DNA from 3 places in the Klebsiella quasivariicola genome. Region 2 is predicted to be linked to each of the others. Evidence: predicted binding sites of a transcription regulator. Region 2 holds the regulator's gene; each other region holds the start of a gene.

Region 1 (3,093 bases), 2.2 Mb from region 2:
TCAACGCGCTGGATGCCAAAGTAGGCGACGGCGATACCGGCTCCACCTTCGCCGCCGGGGCGCGTGAGATTGCCGAGCGGCTCGAGCGTCAGCAGCTGCCGCTGAACGATCTGCCAACGCTGTTCGCGCTGATCGGCGAACGCCTGACGGTGGTGATGGGCGGCTCCAGCGGGGTATTGATGTCGATCTTCTTCACCGCTGCCGGGCAGAAGCTGGAGCAAGGCGCCAGCGTGGCCGAGGCGCTGAACGCCGGTCTGGAGCAGATGAAATTTTACGGCGGCGCCGAGGAAGGTGACCGGACGATGATCGACGCTCTGCAGCCGGCGCTGGCGGCGCTGCTGGCCGAACCGGAGAACCTGCAGACCGCTTTTGCTGCGGCGCAGGCCGGGGCGGATCGCACCTGCCAGTCGAGCAAAGCCGGCGCCGGACGAGCGTCCTATCTCAACAGCGACAGCCTGCTCGGCAACATGGACCCCGGCGCCCACGCGGTGGCGATGGTGTTTAAAGCGCTGGCGGAACGCTAAGCCTCCCCCGGTGGCGCTGTGCTTACCGGGGCTACAAATCGGCGCCAACCGTAGCCCGGATAAGGCGCAAGCCGCTATCCGGGTTTTACCACGATGGCTTTTTACTTGCTGTGCCAGTATGCCTGGGAACGCACCAGCTGCTGATCGATACTCTCGTCTTCAAAGCGTTCCAGTAGCGATTTCACCACCGCGCCTTCGCCGGTCAGCCAGATGAAATAATCCTCCGCCGGCACCTTCACCTGCGCCAGACGCTCGGCGACGAACGCCGGGTTGTGGCCTACCACCCACTCGATGTTAAAGCCGTCGAGATCCGCCAGATAATCTTTATACGACGCATCGGCGATAGTAACGATGGCCGTCACTTGCGGCCTCGCCGGCAGCTGGCGTAATCCCAGCAGACGACGGCGCAGCGCCGGCATGCCGGACTCATCGCAAACATACAGCTGCCAGGCATAATCTTCCGGCACCACCAGCGAGCCGCGCGGGCCGCCGATAACCAGCTTATCGCCCACTTTTGCTTCCAGCGCCCAACGGCTGGCGATACCGCCATCGTGGATATAGAAATCGTAAGCCAGCTCGTGTCGTTCGGCATCGTACAGCGGCGTATAGTCGCGGGTGGCAGGCCGCACACCTTCCCCCCAGTCAATCCCCTCCTCGGTTACCTGCGGCGGAGTAAATGCCGCACCCGGCTCGGGGAAAAAAAGCTTGGTATGGTCGTCAAAGCCGTGAGAAGCGAAGCCTTCCAGCGCCTCGCCTCCCAGCACGATACGCTGGAACGCCGCGCCTGCGCGCTCCACGCGCAGCACCGTCAGCTCACGGAAACGCAGCTCATTGCGGACACGCTGCGGGTACTTGCCTGCTTTGGTTTTTGTCATCATCGATTGCCTTCGTGAACGGTAAATAGATATATCTAAACTTGATGCAAATGATAATGATTGCCAACTAAAAAGAATGCAAGTCTTTTTTTGATATAGTAAAAGTAAATCGCACTAAAATTCCAGATACTTAAATAATTACTTATAAATCAACATAATAAAAAATAAATACCCCATACCATTGCTAAGATTAAAATTTTAGATATAAATTAGATATATCAAAAAAAACACAGGAGTTAGCGATGCGACATCATCATGAAGACGGGCGTGGGCCACGGGGGCGCCACGGTGATCCCAGCGAACACGGCGACCATGGCCGCCGCGGCGGCGGACGTCGCCAGCGTTTCTTTGGCCATGGCGAACTGCGGCTGATCATTCTGGATATCCTCAGCCGCAACGCCAGCCATGGCTATGAGCTGATCAAAGAGATCGAAACCCTCACCCAGGGGAACTACAGCCCCAGCCCGGGGGTGATCTACCCGACGCTGGATCTGCTCCAGGACCAGGGCCTTATCAGCGTGGAAGACGACAACGGACGCAAAAAAATCGTTATCAGCGAGGAAGGAAAACAGCTGCACGCCGAGAACCAGGAGCACCTGGCCCATATCCAGGAGCGTCTGCAGGCGCGGATGGTCGGCTGCGAGCTGCGCCGGGATCCGCAGATGAAGCGCGCGCTGGAGAATTTCAAAGCGGTCCTCGATTTGAAAGTGAACCAGCAGGCCAGCAGTGCCGCCCAGCTCAAGCAGATCATCGGCATTATCGACCGGGCAGCAATGGAGATCTCTCAGCTCGACTAAGCCTCTTTTTTCACCATCGGCTGCCCCGCGCTGGGGCAGTCCGCACCACGGCGGATCGCCCCGTTCATTGCCGCCAGGCAGAAAATCTCGTCAGCTCAGGAATAAAACGTGCCAATAGTGGCGCAATGAGATTAAATTTTACACATTTCGTCTTTTACCTTGCATTTATCCCGATTTTCACCGCTTCTGCCGAACTGGCGTAATCCCTGCAATACTTAATCCAGTATCGTGTGATACGTCCGCCCCAGGAGCACATTTTGAACAGGTTACCTTCCAGCGCATCGGCTCTGGCCTGCAGCGCACACGCACTGAATCTCATTGAAAAGCGCACGCTTGATCATGAGGAAATGAAAGCACTTAACCAGGAGGTCAGGGAATACTTTAAAGAGCATGTGAATCCGGGGTTTTTAGAGTATCGAAAATCGGTCACAGCCGGCGGGGATTACGGAGCCGTAGAGTGGCAAGCGGGAGGGTTAAATACGCTTGTCGACACCCAGGGACAGGAATTTATCGACTGCCTTGGTGGGTTTGGCATCTTCAATGTAGGGCACCGTAATCCAGTTGTGGTATCCGCCGTCGAGAATCAACTCGCGAAACAACCGCTTCACAGCCAGGAGCTGCTGGATCCGCTACGCGCGATGCTGGCGAAAACCCTGGCAGCGTTAACGCCCGGTAAACTGAAGTACAGTTTCTTCTGCAACAGCGGTACCGAATCGGTAGAGGCGGCCATCAAGCTGGCGAAAGCCTATCAGTCGCCGCGCGGTAAATTTACTTTCATCGCCACCAGCGGCGCCTTCCACGGTAAATCGCTGGGCGCGCTGTCGGCCACCGCCAAGTCGACCTTCCGCAAGCCGTTTATGCCGCTGCTGCCGGGCTTCCGCCACGTGCCGTTCGGCG
Region 2 (3,093 bases):
TCAGAATCATGGCAAAAGAACAAACGGACCGTACGACATTAGATTTGTTCGCAAACGAGCGTCGCCCGGGAAGACCGAAAACCAATCCGCTGTCGCGCGATGAACAACTGCGCATCAACAAACGTAATCAGCTGAAACGCGATAAAGTGCGCGGGCTGAAGCGCGTCGAGTTAAAACTCAACGCGGATGCGGTCGATGCGCTCAACGAGCTGGCGGAAGCGCGTAATATGAGCCGCAGCGATCTCATCGAAGAGATGCTGATGACGCAATTAACCGCCCTGCGCAGCCAGGGAAAAGTCTAACTTTCCGCGAAAAACCCGCATTCATGTAGCAGAGTGTGCAGTCGGGCGTGATTGCTGTTTCCGCGCCCTTGCCTGTTCTGCTATGATTGCCGTTATCTATGGGCATCGCGTCCCTACCACATCATTTAAGTTTCAAGAGGTTATTTTACTCATGGCAATCATCGGCATCTTTTTTGGCAGCGACACCGGCAACACCGAAAATATTGCAAAAATGATTCAAAAGCAGCTTGGTAAAGATGTTGCTGATGTTCACGACATTGCCAAAAGCAGCAAAGAAGACCTGGAAGCCCACGACATCCTGCTGCTCGGCATCCCGACCTGGTACTACGGGGAAGCGCAGTGTGACTGGGACGACTTCTTCCCGACGCTGGAAGAGATCGACTTTAATGGCAAACTGGTGGCGCTGTTCGGCTGCGGCGACCAGGAAGACTACGCAGAATACTTCTGCGACGCGCTGGGCACCATCCGCGACATCATTGAGCCACGCGGCGCGACCATCGTCGGTCACTGGCCGACGGCCGGGTATCATTTTGAGGCTTCCAAAGGCCTGGCGGATGACGACCACTTCGTCGGCCTCGCCATCGATGAAGACCGCCAGCCGGAGCTGACCAACGAGCGCGTGGAGAAGTGGGTGAAGCAGGTTGCCGAAGAGCTGCACCTTGAAGAAATCAAAAACGCCTGATGATTAAGCGGCGTAACTATTGAGTTGCGTCGCATTAATAGACAAAAGCAATCAAACTAATAGCTACAAGTTTTTAACTTTTAATCACATATCTGTACAATGTCCTCTGATTCTACGAGGCACGTGACGCAGTTTGTAGCTGGTGCCTCGTTTTTGACAGCAAACCAGGCCTGATGCTTGCAGTTTTCATTTACCAGTGGCAGTTCTATAATGAGACGCATTACGTCGGGTTAATTTCTGTATGACTTCCGTTGAAGGAAGTAGATCGTTTAGCAACAGGACAGATTCCGCATGACTGACAACAATACCGCATTAAAGAAGGCTGGCCTGAAAGTCACACTTCCTCGACTGAAAATCCTCGAAGTGCTGCAGGAACCGGATAACCATCATGTCAGTGCGGAAGACTTATATAAACGCCTGATCGACATGGGCGAAGAGATTGGTCTGGCGACCGTTTACCGCGTCCTTAACCAGTTTGATGACGCCGGTATCGTGACTCGTCATAATTTTGAAGGCGGAAAATCCGTTTTCGAACTGACCCAGCAGCATCACCACGATCACCTGATCTGCCTCGACTGCGGCAAAGTGATCGAATTCAGTGATGACTCTATTGAAGCGCGCCAGCGTGAAATCGCTTCCCGTCACGGCATCCGCCTGACCAACCACAGTCTGTATCTGTACGGTCACTGTGCGGAAGGGGATTGCCGCGAGGACGAACACGCCCACGACGCAGTGGAAAAGTAATTCCCCGCGTCGTCTGCTCTGAAAAGCCAACCTGCCGGTTGGCTTTTTTATGGGCGCTTCTGCCGCGCTTCCCGCTCAGTCCCCTGGGATAACCTTCCTCGTCCCCGCTTTGTCCGGAGAGTTGATATGGAACTTCGCCAGCTACGCTACTTTGTGCGCATTGTGGAAACCGGCAGCATGGGGCGCGCTGCGCTCGATCTCAATATCGGCGTCTCGGCGCTTAGCCAGCAGATCGCGCGCCTGGAAAACGAACTGGCCATTCGCCTGCTGCAGCGGACCTCCCGCGGGGTCACGCCCACCAGCGCGGGCCTTGCTTTCTACTCCCAGGCGCAGCTGGCGCTGCGCCATGCCGATGATGCCATCCTCGCCGCCCGCGAGGCGCGCCTGTCGGGCCACGTCAGCGTTGGCATGGCCCCCAGCACCGCCTCCGTTCTCGGCGTTCCGTTCATCAATGCGATGCGCGAAAGCTACCCCGACGTGCGCCTGCATCTGGTGGAAAGCCTTTCCGGCAATCTGGAACGGATGATCAACACTCGCCAGCTCGATTTTGCTATCGTTTTCCAGCAGGAGAAGATCCTGCGCTGGAGCGCCAGACCGCTGCTGGAAGAGCGCCTGTTCCTGATTGGCAGCCATGCGCTGTTAGCCCCCCTGCAGGATGACCATATCACCCCCGACCAGCTCGCCACCCTGCCGCTGATTATGCCAAGCCAGGGCCACGGCCTGCGCGGCCGGCTGGAGGCGGTTTGCCAGCAGCATCATCTCAGCGTTGAGGTGGTGGCGGAGATTGACGGCCTGGCCCTGCTGATGCAGGCCGTGCGCAGCGGACTGGGCGCCACTCTTCAGCCCGGGGCCGCCATCTCCCATCTCGACCATCAGGCGCTAAGAGTGATCGGCGTCGCCAATCCGGTGCTGAGTCGCCCCAACTTTCTGGTCAGCCTGTCCGATGATGAGCTCACCCCGGCAGGGCTTGCCGCACGGGTAATACTGAGCAAAGTCATGCGTCAGCTGGTGGAGTCTGGCCGCTGGCCGGGCGCTACCCTTTACACCAACTAAACCCCTCTTTAGCACTACGCCATAGCGCTCTGTCGCCGTTACCGCCTACATTCCCATTACAAATTTAACAATTAATTAAATTGTAAGGGAGCCGATAATGGTGGATGTACTGGTGATTGGCGGCGGCAATGCCGCGCTATGCGCCGCCTTAACCGCCCGGGAGGCCGGCGCCTCGGTGCTGCTGCTGGAGGCGGCGCCGCGGGAGTGGCGCGGCGGCAACTCGCAGCACACCCGTAACCTGCGCTGTATGCACGATGCGCCGCAGGACGTGCTGGTCGACAGCTATCCGGAAGAAGAGTATTGGCAGGATCT
Region 3 (3,093 bases), 110 kb from region 2:
AATCGCTTTTCCCAGCAGCGTCGGATCGAGGGCGCCGCGCAGTTCAACATAGTGGGCCACGCTCCAGGCGCCTGGCAGAGTGGAGAGGCGCTCGGCCATCCAGATCCCCGGCTGCGCGGCAACCAGCGGTAAACGAGTGGTCATTGTCAGCTCCTTATGACGCGTGATGGGCGGGGGTCAGTGTCGACCAGTTGGCCGCCAGCCAGGCGTTGCAGGCCTCGGCCGACTGCGGGGGGCACACCACCGTCCAGCCGGCAGGCAGGTCGCAGTGCGCCGGCCACAGGCTGTACTGCTGCTGATCATTGCGCAGAATGTAAAACTGCCCTTGCGGATTGTCGAAGGGGTTACTGAATTGCATATCAAACTCCTGTCGTAAAGCGCGATGCTAAGGGTGCGACAGCAGCGGCTGCCAGAGCTGGATAAGCCCTGCTGTCAGCCCGCCGCGCCAGCAAAGCGCATCATGCCCGCCGTCAACCTGACGCCAGAAAATCGTCTGCTGTGGTGTAGTGAGTTGCGCCAGTAGCGCCTGGTTAGCGCGAAAAATAATCGGTTCACGCTGGCCCGCTTCCAGCCAGACGCGCAGCCCGGCTGCGGACACCTCGCCATGGCGAAGCTGTTCGCCGATAAAGCCCGTCCCGCGGCCATCGCGATGCGGCCACCAGTAGGAGCCTGACTGGCTGAGTACGCAGCCAAAGCGCTGCGGCCAGTTGAGGGCGGCGAACATCGCCGCCAGGCCGCCGAAGCTTTGCCCGGCCACCACCGTCCGATCCGGGCGGTCGCTGAACGGGGCATGGCTGCGGACCAGCGGCAGGAGCTCCTCCTGCACCGCCAGCCAGAAATCGCGGTGACAGGGCAGCTCAACCCCGCGGCGCTGGTTGTCGATCGCGTCAATCAGCAGGTAGACCGCCGGCGGCAGCTTCCCCTCGCGGGTCAGCGCGGCCAGCGGCGACCACACCGGCATGCTCTCGGCCCAGAACTGACCGTCGAGCAGGATCGCCAGGGGCCGCGTTTGCGGGTCGCCCGCCTCACCGGGGGTGTAGATCCAGACCCGGCGATGGTTGCCCAGACGCGCGCTACGCCACTCAAGACAACGGGCGGGAGGATGCGCCTCATTAAGCCGGTCCCAGCCGGGCTGCACGGGGGCCTGCGGCATCTCCAGGGCCGAGACCCCATGGCCGCGTCCGCCCTGCCAGCTGTGCGGGTTCAGCGGATCGGCTATCGCCCGCGGCAGCAGTTTGCGCCAGCCTTCGCGCAGCAGCGCGCGGTCGGGCGCGTCAGCGCTAAATACCTCAGGGGAAAAATCATCGTCACGGTCGGAGGGAATAAAACAGTAGCTACCGCGCCAGGTCGGCGACAGCGTAGTGCGCCAGCACCAGGCGTCGGTCCCGGGCAGACGTTGCAGCGATTGCGGCCGCGCATTCTGATGGTGGTCGGTCACGCCGGTGATATACAGCCATACCCGACGGTGCGGAGAGTGCGTTTCATCCCCCGCCGGATCCCGCCACCAGAACGTCACCTCGATGACGTCATCCACTGCGCGGCACTGCGGTCCGTGCAGGGTTTGCCACCATTCCTCGCTTCCTGTCCTTAACATTCTGTCATTAACCCTATGTATCACGTGACTTTTTTAATTAATTGCCACTATTTATTGATAATATTATTGATAACTATTTGCATTTGCAATAGCGTATTAGCGCGCCGTGGGAAGCGCGTCTTTCACCAGAACATGTCAAAGCGGGCTTATTCAGCCAGCGACGGAGTGCCTTTGCCCGCTTCTGGCAACATTTATGCCGCCTCCCCTCCCGGTGGGAAGGGGCGTTTGGGGAACGTGGCGACAAAAAAACAGGAATAACAATGAATAACAGGATCAAATCCCTGGCCTTGCTGGTCAATCTGGGAATTTACGGGGTTGCTTTTCCGTTAAGCGCAGCGGAAACCGCCACCGACGATAAAAACAGCGCTGCTGAAGAGACCATGGTGGTCACCGCCGCCGAGCAGAACCTGCAGGCGCCGGGTGTCTCCACCATCACCGCCGATGAGATCCGCAAACGTCCGCCAGCGCGCGACGTCTCGGAGATCATTCGCACCATGCCGGGGGTCAACCTGACCGGCAACTCCACCAGCGGCCAGCGCGGCAATAACCGCCAGATTGATATCCGCGGCATGGGCCCGGAAAACACCCTGATCCTGATCGACGGCAAGCCGGTCACCAGCCGCAACTCCGTGCGCCTCGGCTGGCGCGGTGAGCGCGACACCCGCGGCGACACCAGCTGGGTGGCGCCGGAGATGATCGAACGCATCGAAGTGATCCGCGGCCCGGCCGCCGCCCGCTACGGCAACGGCGCCGCCGGCGGCGTGGTGAATATCATCACCAAAAAAACCGGCGATGAGTGGCACGGCTCATGGAACACCTATATGAACGCCCCGGAGCACAAGGATGAAGGCTCCACCAAACGCACTAACTTCAGCCTCAGCGGCCCGCTGGGCGGCGATTTCAGCTTCCGCCTGTTCGGTAACCTCGACAAAACGCAGGCCGACGCCTGGGATATCAACCAGGGCCATCAGTCCGAACGTACCGGGATCTATGCCGATACCCTGCCGGCCGGGCGCGAAGGGGTGAAAAACAAAAACATCGATGGTCTGGTGCGCTGGGAATTTGCTCCAATGCAGTCGCTGGAGTTTGAAGCCGGCTACAGCCGCCAGGGCAACCTCTACGCTGGCGACACCCAGAACACCAACACCAACGACCTGGTAAAAGAGAACTACGGCAAAGAGACCAACCGGCTGTATCGCAACACCTACTCGGTCACCTGGAACGGCGCCTGGGACAACGGGGTGACCACCAGCAACTGGGCGCAGTACGAGCGCACCCGCAACTCGCGCAAAGGCGAAGGTCTGGCCGGGGGCACCGAGGGGATCTTTAACAGTAATCAGTTCTCGGATATCGATCTGTCAGATGTGATGCTGCACAGTGAAGTCAGTATCCCGTTCGACTATCTGGTTAATCAGAACCTGACGCTGGGCAGCGAGTGGAATCAACAGCGGATGAAGGATAACGCGTCCAACACCCAGGCGCTGTCGGGAGGCGAAATT

Evidence for each region. Region 2 encodes Fur, which represses iron uptake genes when iron is present. Its sites were predicted from a motif close to ATAATAATGAGAACNACTATCAA; they were not measured.
Region 1: a site for Fur is predicted at 1,444-1,466, ahead of B8P98_RS03300 (siderophore-interacting protein). Genes of this name have one in related genera too.
Region 3: a site for Fur is predicted at 1,655-1,677, ahead of fes (enterochelin esterase). Genes of this name have one in related genera too.

Annotation. Positions count from the first base shown of each region.
Region 1 is NZ_CP022823.1:647,122-650,214, reverse strand. It holds gene B8P98_RS03305 (glycerone kinase) at 1-524, shown strand, start outside; gene B8P98_RS03300 (siderophore-interacting protein) at 626-1,402, opposite strand; gene B8P98_RS03295 (PadR family transcriptional regulator) at 1,642-2,196, shown strand; gene ygjG (putrescine aminotransferase) at 2,454-3,093, shown strand, end outside.
Region 2 is NZ_CP022823.1:3,981,212-3,984,304, forward strand. It holds gene ybfE (LexA regulated protein) at 9-302, shown strand; gene fldA (flavodoxin FldA) at 454-984, shown strand; gene fur (ferric iron uptake transcriptional regulator) at 1,276-1,728, shown strand; gene tcuR (tricarballylate utilization LysR family transcriptional regulator TcuR) at 1,855-2,781, shown strand; gene tcuA (FAD-dependent tricarballylate dehydrogenase TcuA) at 2,879-3,093, shown strand, end outside.
Region 3 is NZ_CP022823.1:4,095,358-4,098,450, forward strand. It holds gene entF (enterobactin non-ribosomal peptide synthetase EntF) at 1-144, opposite strand, end outside; gene B8P98_RS20675 (MbtH family protein) at 155-358, opposite strand; gene fes (enterochelin esterase) at 386-1,594, opposite strand; gene fepA (siderophore enterobactin receptor FepA) at 1,855-3,093, shown strand, end outside.